DNA from 2 places in the Saccharopolyspora sp. NPDC003752 genome. Region 1 is predicted to be linked to the other one. Evidence: riboswitches for the same ligand, from Rfam matches in the RefSeq annotation. Region 1 holds a riboswitch; the other holds the start of a gene.

Evidence for each region. Region 1 has a riboswitch for thiamine pyrophosphate ahead of thiD (bifunctional hydroxymethylpyrimidine kinase/phosphomethylpyrimidine kinase). Riboswitches for the same ligand answer to the same signal wherever they lie in the genome.
Region 2: linked by a shared signal. The riboswitch ahead of thiO (glycine oxidase ThiO) and the one ahead of thiD (bifunctional hydroxymethylpyrimidine kinase/phosphomethylpyrimidine kinase) in region 1 are both predicted to bind thiamine pyrophosphate.

The regions. Positions count from the first base shown of each region.
Region 1 covers NZ_JBSGJZ010000001.1:580,840-587,838, forward strand. The annotation lists gene ACWEV3_RS02770 (hypothetical protein) at 1-831, shown strand, start outside; gene ACWEV3_RS02775 (hypothetical protein) at 844-1,248, shown strand; gene ACWEV3_RS02780 (DUF2218 domain-containing protein) at 1,268-1,567, opposite strand; gene ACWEV3_RS02785 (polysaccharide pyruvyl transferase family protein) at 1,710-2,825, shown strand; gene tenA (thiaminase II) at 3,172-3,882, opposite strand; gene thiD (bifunctional hydroxymethylpyrimidine kinase/phosphomethylpyrimidine kinase) at 4,169-4,966, opposite strand; TPP riboswitch at 4,954-5,048, opposite strand; gene ACWEV3_RS02800 (hypothetical protein) at 5,165-5,422, opposite strand; gene ACWEV3_RS02805 (hypothetical protein) at 5,634-6,374, shown strand; gene ACWEV3_RS02810 (hypothetical protein) at 6,619-6,816, shown strand; gene ACWEV3_RS02815 (AMP-binding protein) at 6,939-6,999, shown strand, end outside.
Region 2 covers NZ_JBSGJZ010000026.1:81,702-88,700, reverse strand. The annotation lists gene ACWEV3_RS28965 (hypothetical protein) at 1-184, shown strand, start outside; gene ACWEV3_RS28960 (DUF3995 domain-containing protein) at 171-692, shown strand; gene thiG (thiazole synthase) at 714-1,478, opposite strand; gene thiS (sulfur carrier protein ThiS) at 1,570-1,770, opposite strand; partial or broken gene thiO (glycine oxidase ThiO) at 1,758-2,888, opposite strand; TPP riboswitch at 2,876-2,981, opposite strand; gene thiE (thiamine phosphate synthase) at 3,123-3,794, shown strand; gene ACWEV3_RS28935 (S1 family peptidase) at 3,927-5,054, opposite strand; gene ACWEV3_RS28930 (hypothetical protein) at 5,214-6,146, opposite strand; gene ACWEV3_RS28925 (GntR family transcriptional regulator) at 6,310-6,999, opposite strand, start outside.

The DNA of each region.
Region 1 (6,999 bases):
ATCGACCGCAACGAAGCGGCACAGCTCAACTCCGACCTCCGGAAGCTCTGCGACGACACCCGCCGCAGCCTCGACGCCGCCGAGGAGCGCCTCAAGCGCATCGAATCCTCCGACACCGGACTGCCCGCCGCCTCCCAGCGCGTGCAGAACATGCTCTCGATCGCCGAAGAAGAGGTGCAGACCCTGCGCGATCGGGCGCGGCGGCAGGCCGAGATCATCCGCGGCACCGCCGAGACCGAGGCGCGCGAGCTGATCGGCGAAGCCGAGCGGGCCGCGAGCGAGCTGCGCAACGAGTGCAGCGAGCTGGTCGCGGACGTCGAATCGAGGCGCGCGCGGCTGCACCGCGAGCACGACCAGAAGGCCAGCGATCTGCGCTCCCGGGAACACCGGCTGCGGCAGAACATCCGCAACGAGTACAAGCGGACCATGTCGGAGGCCCAGGAAGAGGCCGACACCCTGATCGCCGACACCCGGCGGCGGTGCGGCGAGTGGGACGCCGAAACCGAGCAGCGGCGGCTGGCCGCGCTGGAGGAGATCCGCACCAAGCAGCTCCGGCTGGAAGAGATGCGCATCTCGGTGCTGGCGTCGATGGACAACGCCCGCCGGCTGCTGGACGACTCCGCGGCCGACCTGCGCGGCCAGAACACGGCGCTGAGCATCGCGGACGACGAGACCAGGCAAATCACCCAGGAAGTGCCGGTCGAGCAGGTCGAGCAGCAGCCGGTCCGACTGCCGGAACAGCGCGAGGACGTGCAGACCTACACCATCCCCATCGAGCGGGCGCGCACCAACGGCGCCGCCCCGCACCCCGGACCCGCCCGGCAGAGCTGATCGGAGCACCTCGTGGACCTGCTCGTGCTGATGTTCGTCACCGGTTTCGCCTTGGCCACGCTGATCTTCTGGCCGCTGCTGCAACGGGCGAACCGGCGTCTCGCCGAGAGCGGTGTCTCCGAAGCGGCGATCGCACCGAAGGGCAAACACGCGCTGCGCACGCCGGACGCCCCGGCCAGGTCGGCCTCGCCGACGGTCATCGCCCGGCGGCCGAGCACCGATCAGGCCGCACCGGCGGAGTCCGAGCCGAAGCCCGAGCAGCCCCAGCCGGTGCCGGTCGCGCCGCAGCAGCGCACGGCGGAGCCGGTGGAGATCCCGGAGCTGCCGACCGACCTGTTCGGGAAGCACTTTGAGGCCAAGTTCAACCGGTCCCGCCAGCGGCTGGCCCGGCTCCGCGACGAGATCAGCAAGGAATGATCCTCGCCGCTGTTAATGCTCAGTCGTTCGTCCAGTCGACTTTCAGTTCGTCGCGCTGACCGAACCGTTCGAGGTGGCGGCCGATCACGTGCTGCACCCGGTCGAGCACCTCGGCGTTCTCCGCCTCGGCGCGCAGGGCGAGCGCGTCCGGCTCGCTCACCAGCAGGCAGCTGCCCGCACCGCGATCGGCGGGCAGGGTGATGCGGATGCCTTCCGGTTCCTCGGAAACCTCGCACTTCCGGCCGAGGTGCGAGGACAACTGCTTGGCGTAGCGGGTCGGCTTGTCGGTGCCCACCTTCGCCTGCGATCGAATCGTCAAGATGCCTCCCAAGTTAAGTTAGCCCAACCTAATTGGTACCAGCGGTTGCCGGCGGGTGCGAGATCTCACTCGCCCCGGCCTTCGGGGTCGCCTCGTTGCTACGTTCGAAAGGGACTCGGCACCCGAAGGCTGGAGCCCACTGTTGACCAACCCGCCGACCATCTACCTCGTCGCCACCACCGGACATCCGAACTACGGGGACGAACTGATCGCCGCGGCCTGGCTGAAGCACCTGGCGCGCGTCGCCCCGGACAGCGAGATCTGGGTCGACTGCCCCAATCCCGGACCGAGCGAGGTGCTGCTCGGCCACCTGCACCCGCGGGCCCGGTTCACCGACACGTTCTGGCGGCTGTGCTGGGAAGCCCCGTCCGACGGCCCGTGGGAGGTCGCGTCGTTCGTGCAGCACGCGATCGACAACCCGGGGCTGGCGCCGCGCTGGGTGGCGGGCATCGAACTGGCCGCCCGGGTCGACCTGGTGCACATCATCGGCGGCGGGTTCGTCAACGGCATCTGGCCGCGCCACCTCGGCCTGCTCGCGGCCGCGGTGGCGGCGACCCGGCGGTCCGGCGGCCGGGCCGTGATGACCGGTCAGGGCTTCTGGCCGGTCGCGCCCGAAGCGGAGCCGCTGCTGCGCAACCTCACCGCGCAGTTCGACGTCGTCGACGTGCGCGACGAGCCGTCGGTGGCGCTGGCCGGTGCCGCCTCGCACACCGGCGACGACATGTTCTTCGGCGTCGAACCCGGCCTGTACCGGGACGACGACCTGCGCGAGGTCATGGTGTGCCTGCAGTCGGACCTGCTCGACGTGACGGTGCCCGCGCTGGCCGGATTCCTGCTGGACACCCTCAGTGAATGGGGCGTGCGACCCGAGCAGGTCGGCATCGTGGAGGGCATCCCGCGGGTGGACCGCGAGGTCTTCGCGCTGGTCGAGCACGACCTGCCGGGCGCCCGGTTCTACCCGTTCGCCGAGATCATGGATGCCGGGCTGCCCGCGGCGGCCGGGCAGCGCTGGCTGTCCAGCCGGTTCCACCTGCACCTGATGGCCGCGGCGGCCGGGGCGCACGGGGTCGCGGTGTCGATCAACTCGGGCTACTACACCAACAAGCACCGGTCGCTGATCGACCGCGGTTCCGGCTGGACGCTCAGCGAGGGACTGCGGGTCCCGGCCATGCCGACCAGCGGCGGATTCGCCACCGACGTGCTGCGAGAACTGAAGCAGGCCAAGGAAGAACTCGCGAAGGCGATCTACGGGCGCTGATCTACTCCTCGCCGCCGGCTGCGTCTTCGCGCTGCCGACGGCGGTCGGCGATGTAGAACGGCGCAGCCGCCAGCACGGGCACCAGCATGCCCGCGAAGACGATCAGAAGAGAAGTGCCCACGGCCGACGAAACTCCGTCCACGGGTGGAAGAATCCACGCTTTGCTCCTCGCCCGGACGGGCGTCTCGCAGAGAGCATCGCTGCACCGCACGATACGTTAGCGGTGCAACATGTGCGCCCGGTCACATCGAGTCGGCGCGGATTCTTCCTACCTCGCAACGGGTTTCGCCCGCCGCCGGGCCCGCCCGCGCAACTTGCGCCGCTGCGCGGACGAGCCGGGAAATCCTCATCCGAGGAAGCGCGCGGTGGGCCATTCCTCCCTGATCCAGGCGCTGTTCCAGAACAGCCACTCGTACTCGGTGGCCCGGGTGAACGCTTCGAGCATCCGCTGCCGGGTCTCGTCGTCAGCGGCCTCGGCGACCCGGTCGGTGAGGTCGCGGGCCGTCAGCACGGCCGCGGCGAACTCGTCGTCGGCGTAGGTCTGGATCCACGCCCGGTACGGGTGGCCCTCGGCGCCTCCGGTGGCCTCCAGGATCGTGGTGCCGACGTGCTGGTACACCCAGAAGCACGGCAGGATCGCCGCCAACAGCACCGGATACGGCTCGGTCAGCGCGTTCGCGCGCAGGAACGAGGTGTAGGCAAGGCAGGACGGGGACGTGCCGATCCCGGCGATCTCGGCGTCGGACAGGCCGAACTCGGCGACGTACCCGGCGTGCAACCGGCGCTCCTCGACCAGCGCGCCCTGCGAGGCGCCGGCGAGGAACGCGGCGTCCTCGGCGTTGTCGGCGCGCGTCGCAGCGGCGGCCAGCGCCTGCGCGAAACCGACCAGGTAGCGCGCGTCCTGCACGATGTAGAACGCGAAGCGGTCGCGGTCCAGGGTGCCGTCGGTCAGCGCGGCGTTGAACGGGTGCTCGACGATCGCCTGCTGAAGATCGGCGGTGTGCGCCCAAGCCTTGGCGCAGAAACCGTCGGCGGGCGGAGCGGGCAACGTGCTCATCAGAACCTCTCGTAGCGTGTGGAAGCCCTTGCGCACAGGGCTCTACAGGTGTTTGGGAAATCGGTTTTGGCTCTTGTTCTTGAAGCGGCGAAGCCGCTTAGCCCACGCTCGCAACTTGCACCGCCGCGGGTTCTCAGACTGTGCCCACCCCGAAGGGGTTCTTGGCGAGGACAGCCCCGATGCCGCGTATTGGACATACGTAAGTCGGGGATCCCACAGTCCAGACGGCGTCTGAGGTTCCGCTACCCGCACCGCCACGCAGAACGAGCTTGGAAACCCCGAAAGGTCACCACCAGTGGTGGAAGTGGTGGACTGGGCCGTGGCCGTGGCCCACGTCGAGCCGGTCGGAGGCTCGCAGGGCCTCCGTCAGGTACTCCTTGGCCTCGCGCACCGCTTCGAGCCAGTCGCCGCGCTGCGGTCGCAGCGCGGCGATCGCGGCCGACAGCGTGCAGCCGGTGCCGTGGTCGTTAGTGGTCGCGACCCGCTCGCTGGAGAGGAACTCGGCGATCCCGTCGCCGTACAGCAGGTCCACGCTGGTCCCGCCGTCGAGGTGGCCGCCCTTGAGCAGCACCTGCTTCGCCCCCAGCCCGGCCAGCCGCTCGGCCTGCGCGGGCATGTCGGCGGGGTCGGTGAGCTCCGGCTCGCCCAGCAGGTCCGCGGCCTCCGGCAGGTTCGGGGTGATCAGGTCCACCCGCGGCAGCAGCTCCTCGCGCAGCGCGCCGACCGCTTCCGGGGCGAGCAGCCGGTCCCCGCTCTTGGCGACCATCACCGGGTCCAGCACGACGTGCGGCGGCGCGTAGCGGTCGAGCACCTCGACCACCGCGCGGATCACCTCGGCATTGGCCAGCATGCCGATCTTGACCGCGTCCACCCGCACGTCGTCGAGCAGCGTGACCAGCTGCGCGGTGATGAACTCCGGCGGCACCTCGTGGACCTCGGAAACCCCGGTGGTCGTCTGCGCGACCAGCGCGGTGATCACGGACATGCCGTAGGCGCCGTGCGCCGAGAAGGTCTTCAGGTCGGCCTGCACGCCTGCTCCGCCACTGGGGTCGGTGCCGGCGATGGTCAGCACATTGGGAACCATGACGTCCCTCCGCTAGTACGAGCTAGGTCAGGTTCAACGGGTCTGTTCTCAGCCCGGCAGCCGGGCACCCCGCGTCACTGCCACCAACCTAACAACCGGGCCCGGCCCGCGACCACGCCCGCCTCGCTGTTTCCGAACCAGTTCCGCGAAGCGGTGCCAAGCGCAAGAGCCGCCCTGCCGCAGCCTCCCGGACGGCTCTCAGTCGATCAGGCCCACCACCACGCCGGCGGTGAGCACCTCGCCGGGCCGCACCTGGTGCCACAGCGTGCCGGTGGCCAGCGCGGAAACCCAGCCGACCGTCCGGCCGCAGCGATCGCCGCCCACCCTGATCTCCGCCAACCGGTCGCCCACCCGCACCCGGCTGCCGTCCGCGACCAGCCAGCACACCAGCACGCCGCGCGCCGGATCGCGACCGGCCTGCCTGCGCCCGAGTTCGGGGAAGTGCACCTCGGTCATCCCGCCCCCCCTAGATGATCGCCCCAGCATTGCCCCAGGTGCGCCGCGCGACAAGACCGTTCGGCGGCCGGACCACTCCGATCGCAGCCGCCCGCCTGCTCCGATCGGCCCACGCGACCCGAGCGGAATCGGCACAGCGATCGAATTCACACCGTGAAGGCACCCACCGGTAGGCAAGGGGACCCTTCATCGCGGACTAAAGTGGTTGATGATGGAAACCACGACCGATGCCCCGAGCTTCGCCCGTTCCCGCCGGCAACCCCGGCCGGAGGATCCCGCCCGGATCTGGGCCCCGCTGGCGGACCTGACCGAAGCCGCCGTGGCGGCCGCCGGCTCGGGGACGGTGGCGATCACCCGCGGATTCGACCGCAACAGCAGGCAGCGCGCGAAGGCGCTGCGCGAGCTGCTGAACCGGCGCGACGTCGACGCCGTCGAGGTGACGCCGGCTCCGGGCAGCGCCCGGCTGCTGGCCGACGTCGACGTCACCGCCGTGGTCAATCTGATCGGCGCCGGCTCGTGGCAGCCCTACCGGGTGGCCGCCGAGCTGCGCGCCCCGGTGCTCACGCCGAAGCCGGGCGACGGCCCGGCCGAGGAGGTCACGCGGGACGTGATCGCCCTGGCCGGCGACTCGGGCCACCGCGACGTCGCGATCTCGCACGTCGCCGTCCGCTCCGAGGACCCCGCCGCCAGCCGGCTCACCCTGACCTACGACGGCGAGCAGCTGACGGTGCCCGGCGGTTGGTTGACCATCGCGGTGCAGGGCAGCGAGCTGGAGGTCAAGGTCGGCGGCGTGGACTTCCCGGAGCGCACGCTGAGCACCGGCGAGATCCGGGTGGAGGCCTTCGACGCGCCGCACCGGCTGGTCCGCGACGAGCTGCCGATCGCCGACTTCGAAGAAGCGGCGGTCACCTTCACCGCCGAGGCGAACGGCCTGGTGGTCCGCCCGGTCTGAGCCCCAGCCCACCGACTCACGTCCGCAGCTTCGAACGGAGCTGCGGACTTCTGCCTTTCCGGGAACCGCCGTCCGAGTGAATGATCACTCGGAGTTTCCAGGCCACCCGATGGAGATGTGTTCTGAGCCACTCCCGCGAATGATGCTGGCATATGCCGTCACGGTTCATACCCAACCGCGTCCCTCGATCAATACCGCGCGCTGGAGGCAGAGCGCGCGAACTGCAACAGGGAGGCTGGGGATCGTGGAGCCCACCAAGCAGTGGCATGTGAGCTGCCGCGATGTCGCCGGCAGACGTCGGGACATGGCGGTGTTCGTCAACCAGGAGAACGTCGTGCTGATCGCCCCACCGGGCGAGACCGCAGTGCTGTCACCGCTGGAGGTCGGCAGGCTGCGGGCGGCCTTGCGCGACGCGATCGTGCAGGCCGCCACGCTCGAGTGAACACCCATCGAGGGCGGGGGCGGACGACGGTCCGCTCCCGCTCTCGTGATCTCGGCCTTCCCCGCGCAGTCCGCTCACGGCATTATCTACTCCCGGTAACCTGGCGACCGAGAGGTGACTGCGTGAGCACGTTCTGGCAACGATCAGCCGCGCTCCTCGGGCGCGGAACGTCCGGCCTGCACA
Region 2 (6,999 bases), on a different contig from region 1:
GCTGGTGCTGGCCGGGATGCTGCTGGCCGTCGGCGCCGGCGCGGCGATCATGGTCGTGGACGGCTTCATCGGCATCGGGGTGGGCTGGCAGTGGCACCACGGGGTCCTCGGGATCGTCGTGATCGGGCTGCTCGTGGCGATGATCCAGTCCTACGCGAAGGCGACGAAGCATGTCGTGGGCTGACCGGACGCGTGCCGGCGCGTACGGGGCGGCGGCCTGCGCCGCGGCCTACGGGTCGATGAAGCTGGCGCAGGCGCTGGGGGCCAATGCGCTGGCCGACAAGGACCCGCTGCGGCCGGACCTGCGCGAACGGTTGCTCGCCCGCGATCCGTTGTTCGTGGCAAGCCACTGGGTGCTGGCCGCTGCCGCGGTGGTCGGCGTCATCGTCGCGCTCGCCACCACCCGGCCCTGGCGCGCGCCCCTCCCGCGCCGGCTGCTGCTGACGATCGCCTGGACGCTCGGGATCCTCATGATCGTCCGGTCGATCGGGCCGCTGGGCATCGGCTTCGTCTCGGACGCGTTGGTGCTCACCGGGATCGACGTGCCGCCGCCCGAGCACGCCGCACTGGCCCGCGACCTGGCGCTCTGGGACCTGCTGCTGTGGTCGCCGTTCTTCCTGCTCTGGGGCGTGTGCTGGACGCTGGCCGGCCGTCGGCTGGGCAGGGACCGCCCGGCCCCGACGGTCCACTGAGGACTCGTCGGGGCGATCGGCTCACTCCAGGGGACGGCCGGGGCTGGATGCCTGCGCCCAGAAGCGCTTGGGGATCCGGCCCGCCAGGGCCGCGAGGCGGCCTCCCTCGACCGCCGCCCGCATCGCGGCCGCCATCCGCTCCGGGTCCTGGGCCCGGGTGACCGCCGTGGCCAGCAGCACCGCCGAGCAGCCGAGCTCCATCGCCAGCGCCGCGTCCGAGGCCGTGCCGATGCCCGCGTCCAGCACGATCGGCACCGACGCGCGGGAGACGATCATCTCGATGTTGTGCGGGTTCCGGATGCCCAGGCCGGTGCCGATCGGCGAGCCGAGCGGCATCACCGCGGCGCAGCCGGTCTCCTCCAGCTTCAGCGCCAGCACCGGGTCGTCGTTGGTGTAGGCCAGCACCACGAAGCCCTGGTCGACCAGCTGTTCCGCGGCGTCGAGCAGCTCCACCGGGTCGGGCAGCAGGGTGTCCTCGTCGGCGACGACCTCCAGCTTGACCCAGTTCGTCTCCAGCGCCTCCCGCGCCAGCTGCGCGGTCAGCACGGCCTCCGCCGCGGTCCGGCAGCCCGCCGTGTTCGGCAGCGCTTCGATGCCGAGCTTGCGCAGCAGGTCGAGCACCCCGGTGCCGCCGCCGGCGTCGGCCCGGCGCATCGCCACGGTCGTCAGCTCGGTTCCGGACGCGATCAGCGCGCGCTCCAGGACCGCGAGGTTCGTCGCCCCTCCGGTCCCGGTGATCAGCCGCGAACCGAACTCGCGGCCGGCGATCACCAACGGGTCGTCCATGACTCTCCTAACAACGGGTCCACCGAATCCGGGTAGCGCGGGATCCGGCGTGCTTCTGTTGCCTTGCAAGGGGATTCGTGCCAGCGGGGCGTCAGCCGCCCTGCACTGCGGTGAGGACCTCGATCGCGGCATCGGGGCGCAGCGCGGTCCCCGGCCACAGGGCGCGCGGCACCACGGCGCCGTCCAGCGCCACGGCCACGCCCCGCTCGGGCACCCCGAACTCCCGCAGCACCGCCGCGAGCGTTGCGTCGGCGGCGACCTGCCGGGTCTCCCCGTTGATCACGACGTGCACTGGTGTCCTCCCCATCGGCTCGGATCGGCGGCCTTGATCTCGACGGCGGGTTCCTCGTCGCGCAGCAGCGCGAGCACCGCCTCGACCGTCACCGGGGCGAGCAGGAAGCCGCCGCGGTGGTGCCCGGTGGCCGCCAGGACACCGGGTTCCAGCCAGCCGAGCACCGGCAGGTTGTCGTCGGTGCTCGGGCGCAGCCCGGCCGCGGCCTCGACCAGCCGGTATTCGGCGATGCCCGGCATCAGCCGCTCGGCGTCGGCGATCAGGTCCCGCACCCCGCCCACGGTGACCTCGGTGTCGAACCCCACCTCGTACTGGGTGGCGCCGAGCACCAGGCCGCCGTCGTCGCGCGGCACCAGGTAGGTCTGCCGACCGCGCACCGGGCCGCGGATCGTCCGGCTCGGCGGCGGCAGCGCCGTGCTCCGCGCGCGCAGGCGGAGGATTTCGCCCTTCACCGGCCGGATCCGGTCCCGCAGCGCGGGATGCAGCGCGCCCGAATGCACGCCCGCCGAGATCACCGCGACATCGCAGTCCACAGTGGAACCTTCGAGCTCCACCGCGCCGGGCCGGACGCGCTTCGCGTTCGCCGCGACGAACTCGACGCCCGCCGCGGTCGCGGCCGCGCGCAACGCGGCCAGCGCGAGGCGGTTGTCGACCGCGAGATCGCCCGGCACTTCGAGCCCGCCGCGCACCGCCGGGCCCAGCGATGGTTCGAGCCGCCGCACCTCCCGACCGGTCAGGCGGGTGACGGCGCGGCCGAGCCGCGCGAGGTACTCGACCAGGTTGTCGAGCTCCGCGCGGTCCGCGCTGTCGACGCCGACGACCAGGGTTCCCTCGCGGCGCAGCCCCGACGGCAGGCCCGAGGCCCGGGCGAGTTCGTCGGCGAACTCCGGCCACAGCCGCAGCGACGCCGCGCCCAGCTCCAGCAGTTCCTCCTCGCCGGGCCACGCCTCGGCGAGCGGCGCCAGCATTCCGCCGGCCACGTTCGAAGCCCCGGACGCCGGTTCGGCGTCGACGAGTTGCACATGATGCCCGGCGGCGGCTGCGCGCCACGCCACGGACATGCCGATCACGCCGCCGCCTACGACGACGACGCGTTTGTTCCGTTCTTCAGACACTCCACGCTCCCTGCGCCGGCATGACCCGGATCAGGTTCGACGGTCGGGGCCAACGCCCCCTCTCAGCCCGGCACCCGGGCTCCCGTGCTCACCGCCAACCACCGTACCCGGCGAGGATCGCCACGTCAGGGGTGAGGTCGAGCAACTTTCACAAACTTCGGGCGCCGAGTGGGAACGCGTCGGTGCCCGCGTTCACGCGATCCGGCGACCGCGTCGCGGGGAGCTACCCTGTGGGGCATGCCTGGATTGGACGGCTTCGGCATCCGCGCTCGCCTCGACGAGGCGCGGCTGTACCTGTGCACCGACGCGCGCGCCGAGCGCGGTGATCTCGCGGAGTTCGCGGACGCCGCCTTGGCCGGCGGGGTCGACATCATCCAGCTGCGGGACAAGAACCCGAACGGCGCCCCGCTGGAGGCCCGCCACGAGCTGGCGGCGCTGGAGGTGCTGGCCGAGGCGTGCCTGCGGCACGGCGCGCTGCTCGCGGTCAACGACCGCGCCGATGTCGCGATGGCCGCCGAGGCCGACATCCTGCACCTCGGGCAGGACGACCTGCCGGTGGAGATCGCCCGGCGCATCGTCGGCGAGCACGTCGCGATCGGCCGGTCGACGCACGACGTGGTGCAGGCGGACGCCGCCGCGATCGAGCCCGGCGTGGACTACTTCTGCACCGGCCCGGTGTGGACGACGCCGACCAAGCCGGGCCGCTCGGCGGCCGGGCTGGAGCTGGTGGAGCACGCCGCGGAGCACCGCGGCCACGGCCGGCCGTGGTTCGCGATCGGCGGCATCGGCCCGGACAACCTGGACCAGGCCCTCAAGGCCGGCGCGGAGCGGGTCGTCGTGGTCCGCGCGATCACGGAGGCCGAGGACCCGCGCGCCGCGGCCCGCGAGCTCCGCGACCGCCTGCCGTAACGCTCGACGGCTGGGCGATTTCGCGCGAAGTCGCCGTTCGCCACGCCTGGCAGGTGACGATTTCGCGCGAAATCGCCCTCCCCGGACGCGACGCGGCCCCCGGCCGGGTGCCGGGGGCCGGTCTGGTGGCGCTTACTGGGTGAGCAGGGTCAAGCCGTAGGCCTGCAGGATCTCGTTCACCGGCTGGAAGTAGGTCGTGCCGCCGGAGCTGCAGTTGCCCGAACCGCCGGAGGTCACGCCCTGGGCCTGGCTACCGGACAGCCAGGAGCCGCCCGAGTCGCCGGGCTCGGCGCAGACGTTGGTGCGGGTCAGGCCGGTCACCGTGCCCTGCGGGTACTGCACGGTCTGGTTCTTGGCCTGCACCGAACCGCAGTGCCAGCCAGTGGTGGAGCCGGAGCGGCAGATGGACGCGCCCACGGCGGACTCGGTGGAGCCCGCGACGCCGACGGTGCTGCCGTCGTACCGGTTCACCAGCGGGCGCGGGGTGTCGGCGGAGCCGACCCGGACCCAGGCGTAGTCGTTGCCCGGGAACGACGAGCCCTCGAACCGGCCGGTGGGCTGCGAAGTGGAGTCGCCGACGCTGCCGCAGTGCCCGGCGGTCACGAATCCGCCCTGCACCGAGAATCCGACGGAGCAGCGGGAGCCACTGCCGATGTAGTAGGCGTTGCCGCCGATGACATCGGCGTAGGTGCGGGGGTTCTCCAGCGATTCGGTGACGCGCACCGCATCCGTGATGACCCCGGAGGTGTGCACGAACCGCGCCGCGTCGGGGGCGGTGCCCGGCCTGGTGGTGACGACGACGGAGTTCACCTTGCCGTCGACGTACCAGCCGGAGACGCCCTTCGGGGCGATCGAACTGCGCAGGTTGAGGCCTTCGACGACCCCGTTGAGCTGCTCGATGCTGTAGATGACGAGCTTCGGCTCGGCGCCGGCCGCGCGCACCTCGTCGAAGCGGGCCTGGTCGGTGACGCCGACGACGAGCTTGCCGAGCGCCGGGTCGAAGTAGGACCCGCCGTAGGTGCTGCCCAGCGCGCTGCTCAGCCGCTCGTCGGCCTGGGCCGCAGCGGCTTCCTGGTCGAGGCGCTGGAGGGCCTGGTCCCGGTCCAGGCCGAAGTCGCGCTGCATCGCGTCTAGCAGGGTCGCCGCTTCTGCCGCGGGCGGCGCGGTTTCGGTCGCGGTGGCGGGCATGGTCAACGCGGCCACCGTTCCCGCCGCCAACATCACGGTCCCGGCCACCCGGGCCGCGAGTCTGCGCTTCATCTGATGTCTCCCTCTTCGTGAGCTGGATCTCATCGCCCCGTCGCCGATCCAGTATCAGAGGAGAACATCAGTCCCACATCCGCCTTTCGCCCCATTCGCCCAAAACGCCTCCTGCGCAACTCGATTGAGCTAGCGCAGGAGGCGTTCGGCCTGGATTTCCTATCCCCCAGAAGAAGACTGACGCGGCTCGCCGGTTTCGAGGGGCACCTCCAGGCGGCCCGACTCCGGCGCCTGGCTGGGCCGTTCGGCCGTGGTCGGCGCCTGCGTCGGCTGCTCCCGGGTGGGCGTCGGGGTTTCCGCGGTCGGTTGCACCGTCGGCTGCTGCGTCGGCGTCACCTCGGTCGTCGGCTGCGGCTGCTGGGTCGGGGTCTCCCGCGGCTTCGTCGGCTCGGCCGGGACGCTGGGCGCGCGCTGCTCGTCGCGCTGCAGCACCTGACCGAGCGTGGTGCCGCCGTCACCGCCGGAGAGCGGTTTTCCCGTCACTCCTTCGAATCCGGTGACGATCAGCATGCTCAGCGCGAACACCCCGGCGCAGCTCGCGGCCACCATCGCCCACCGGACGTTGCGCTTGCGCCGGTCGGCGGCCGGCTTCGCGGGCGCGACGACCTCGGTCGCCTCCCCCGCCTCGGCCACGTTCAGCATGCGGGTCGCCGCGTCGGTGTCGATCTTCGCCGTGCGGTCCTCGTCTACGACGGTTTCCCCGCCCGGCCAATGCATTCCGGGCGCCAGGCGGATCCGCCGCGTCGTCTCGACGGTCTCGTCCTCTTTGGACACGTAGCGCGCGACGGTGGTCCGCCGGAGCTTCAGCACCGAGGCCTTCGCGGCGGCGTGCACCGCCTTCTCCTTCGCGCTGTCGAACGACCGCTGGTAGAGCGCCCCGCCCACGGTGATCACCACGCTCGTCAGCGCGGCACCGATCAAGGTGCCCGCCACGCCGAGCCGGGACCCCAGGAAGGCCGCCGTCACCGAGGCCAGCGCCGCGCCCGCGACCTGGGTCGGTGCCACGTCGATCTTCTTGGACTTCTTGGCCTCCTCGCCCGGCTCCTGCTCGTCCGACTCCTCTTGCCGCTTGACCTCTTCCTGCCTGCCCATCGCTCCCACGCTCTTGAACGCACTCTCCCTGAACGGTCCAACGGGCGAGCACGAGCGTTTTCTCCAGATCGTTGCCGAACCGTGAGGACTCCCACTTCGCGTAACGCGGCCGGCAACGACGAAGGGCACCCCGATCCAGGATGCCCTTCCGCAGGAAACAGGCTCAGTTGGGTGGGTTGAGGCGGGCGACGAACTTGTAGCGGTCGCCCCGGTAGATGGAGCGGACCCACTCGACCGGGCGTCCCTCGGTGTCGAAGGAGTGCCGGGACAGCAGCAGCATCGGGAGGCCGACGTCGGAGCCGAGGAGTTCCGCCTCCTCCGGGCTGGCCAGCGCGGTCTCGATGGTCTCCTCCGCGTGCCCCAGCTCGACCTCGAAGCTCTCGCGGAGCACCTGGTAGAGCGAGCCGCCGGACTCCAGCCGGGTGGTCAGCCCGCGGAACCGGGTCAGCGGCAGGTGGGTGGTCTCGATGGCCATCGGCTCGCCGTCGGCCAGCCGCAGCCGGCGCAGGCGCAGCACGGTCGAACTCGGCTTGGTCCCGAGCAGCTCGGCCAGCTCCTCCGCGGCCGGTTCCTCGACGACCTCCAGCAGCCGGGAGGTGGGCTGGCGGCCCTGGGCGCGCATGTCCTCGGTGTAGCTGCTCAGCTGCAGCCGCTGGGCGACCTTCGGCTTCGCCGCGAAGGTGCCCTTGCCCTGCACCCGCAGCAGCCGGCCCTCCACGGTCAGCTCGGCCAGCGCTTGGCGCACGGTGGTGCGCGAGACGTCGAACTCGGCGGCCAGCGAGCGTTCGGTAGGAATCGGCGCACCGGGCGGCAGGGATCGGAGCATGTCCAACAGGTGCTGCTTGAGCCCCCA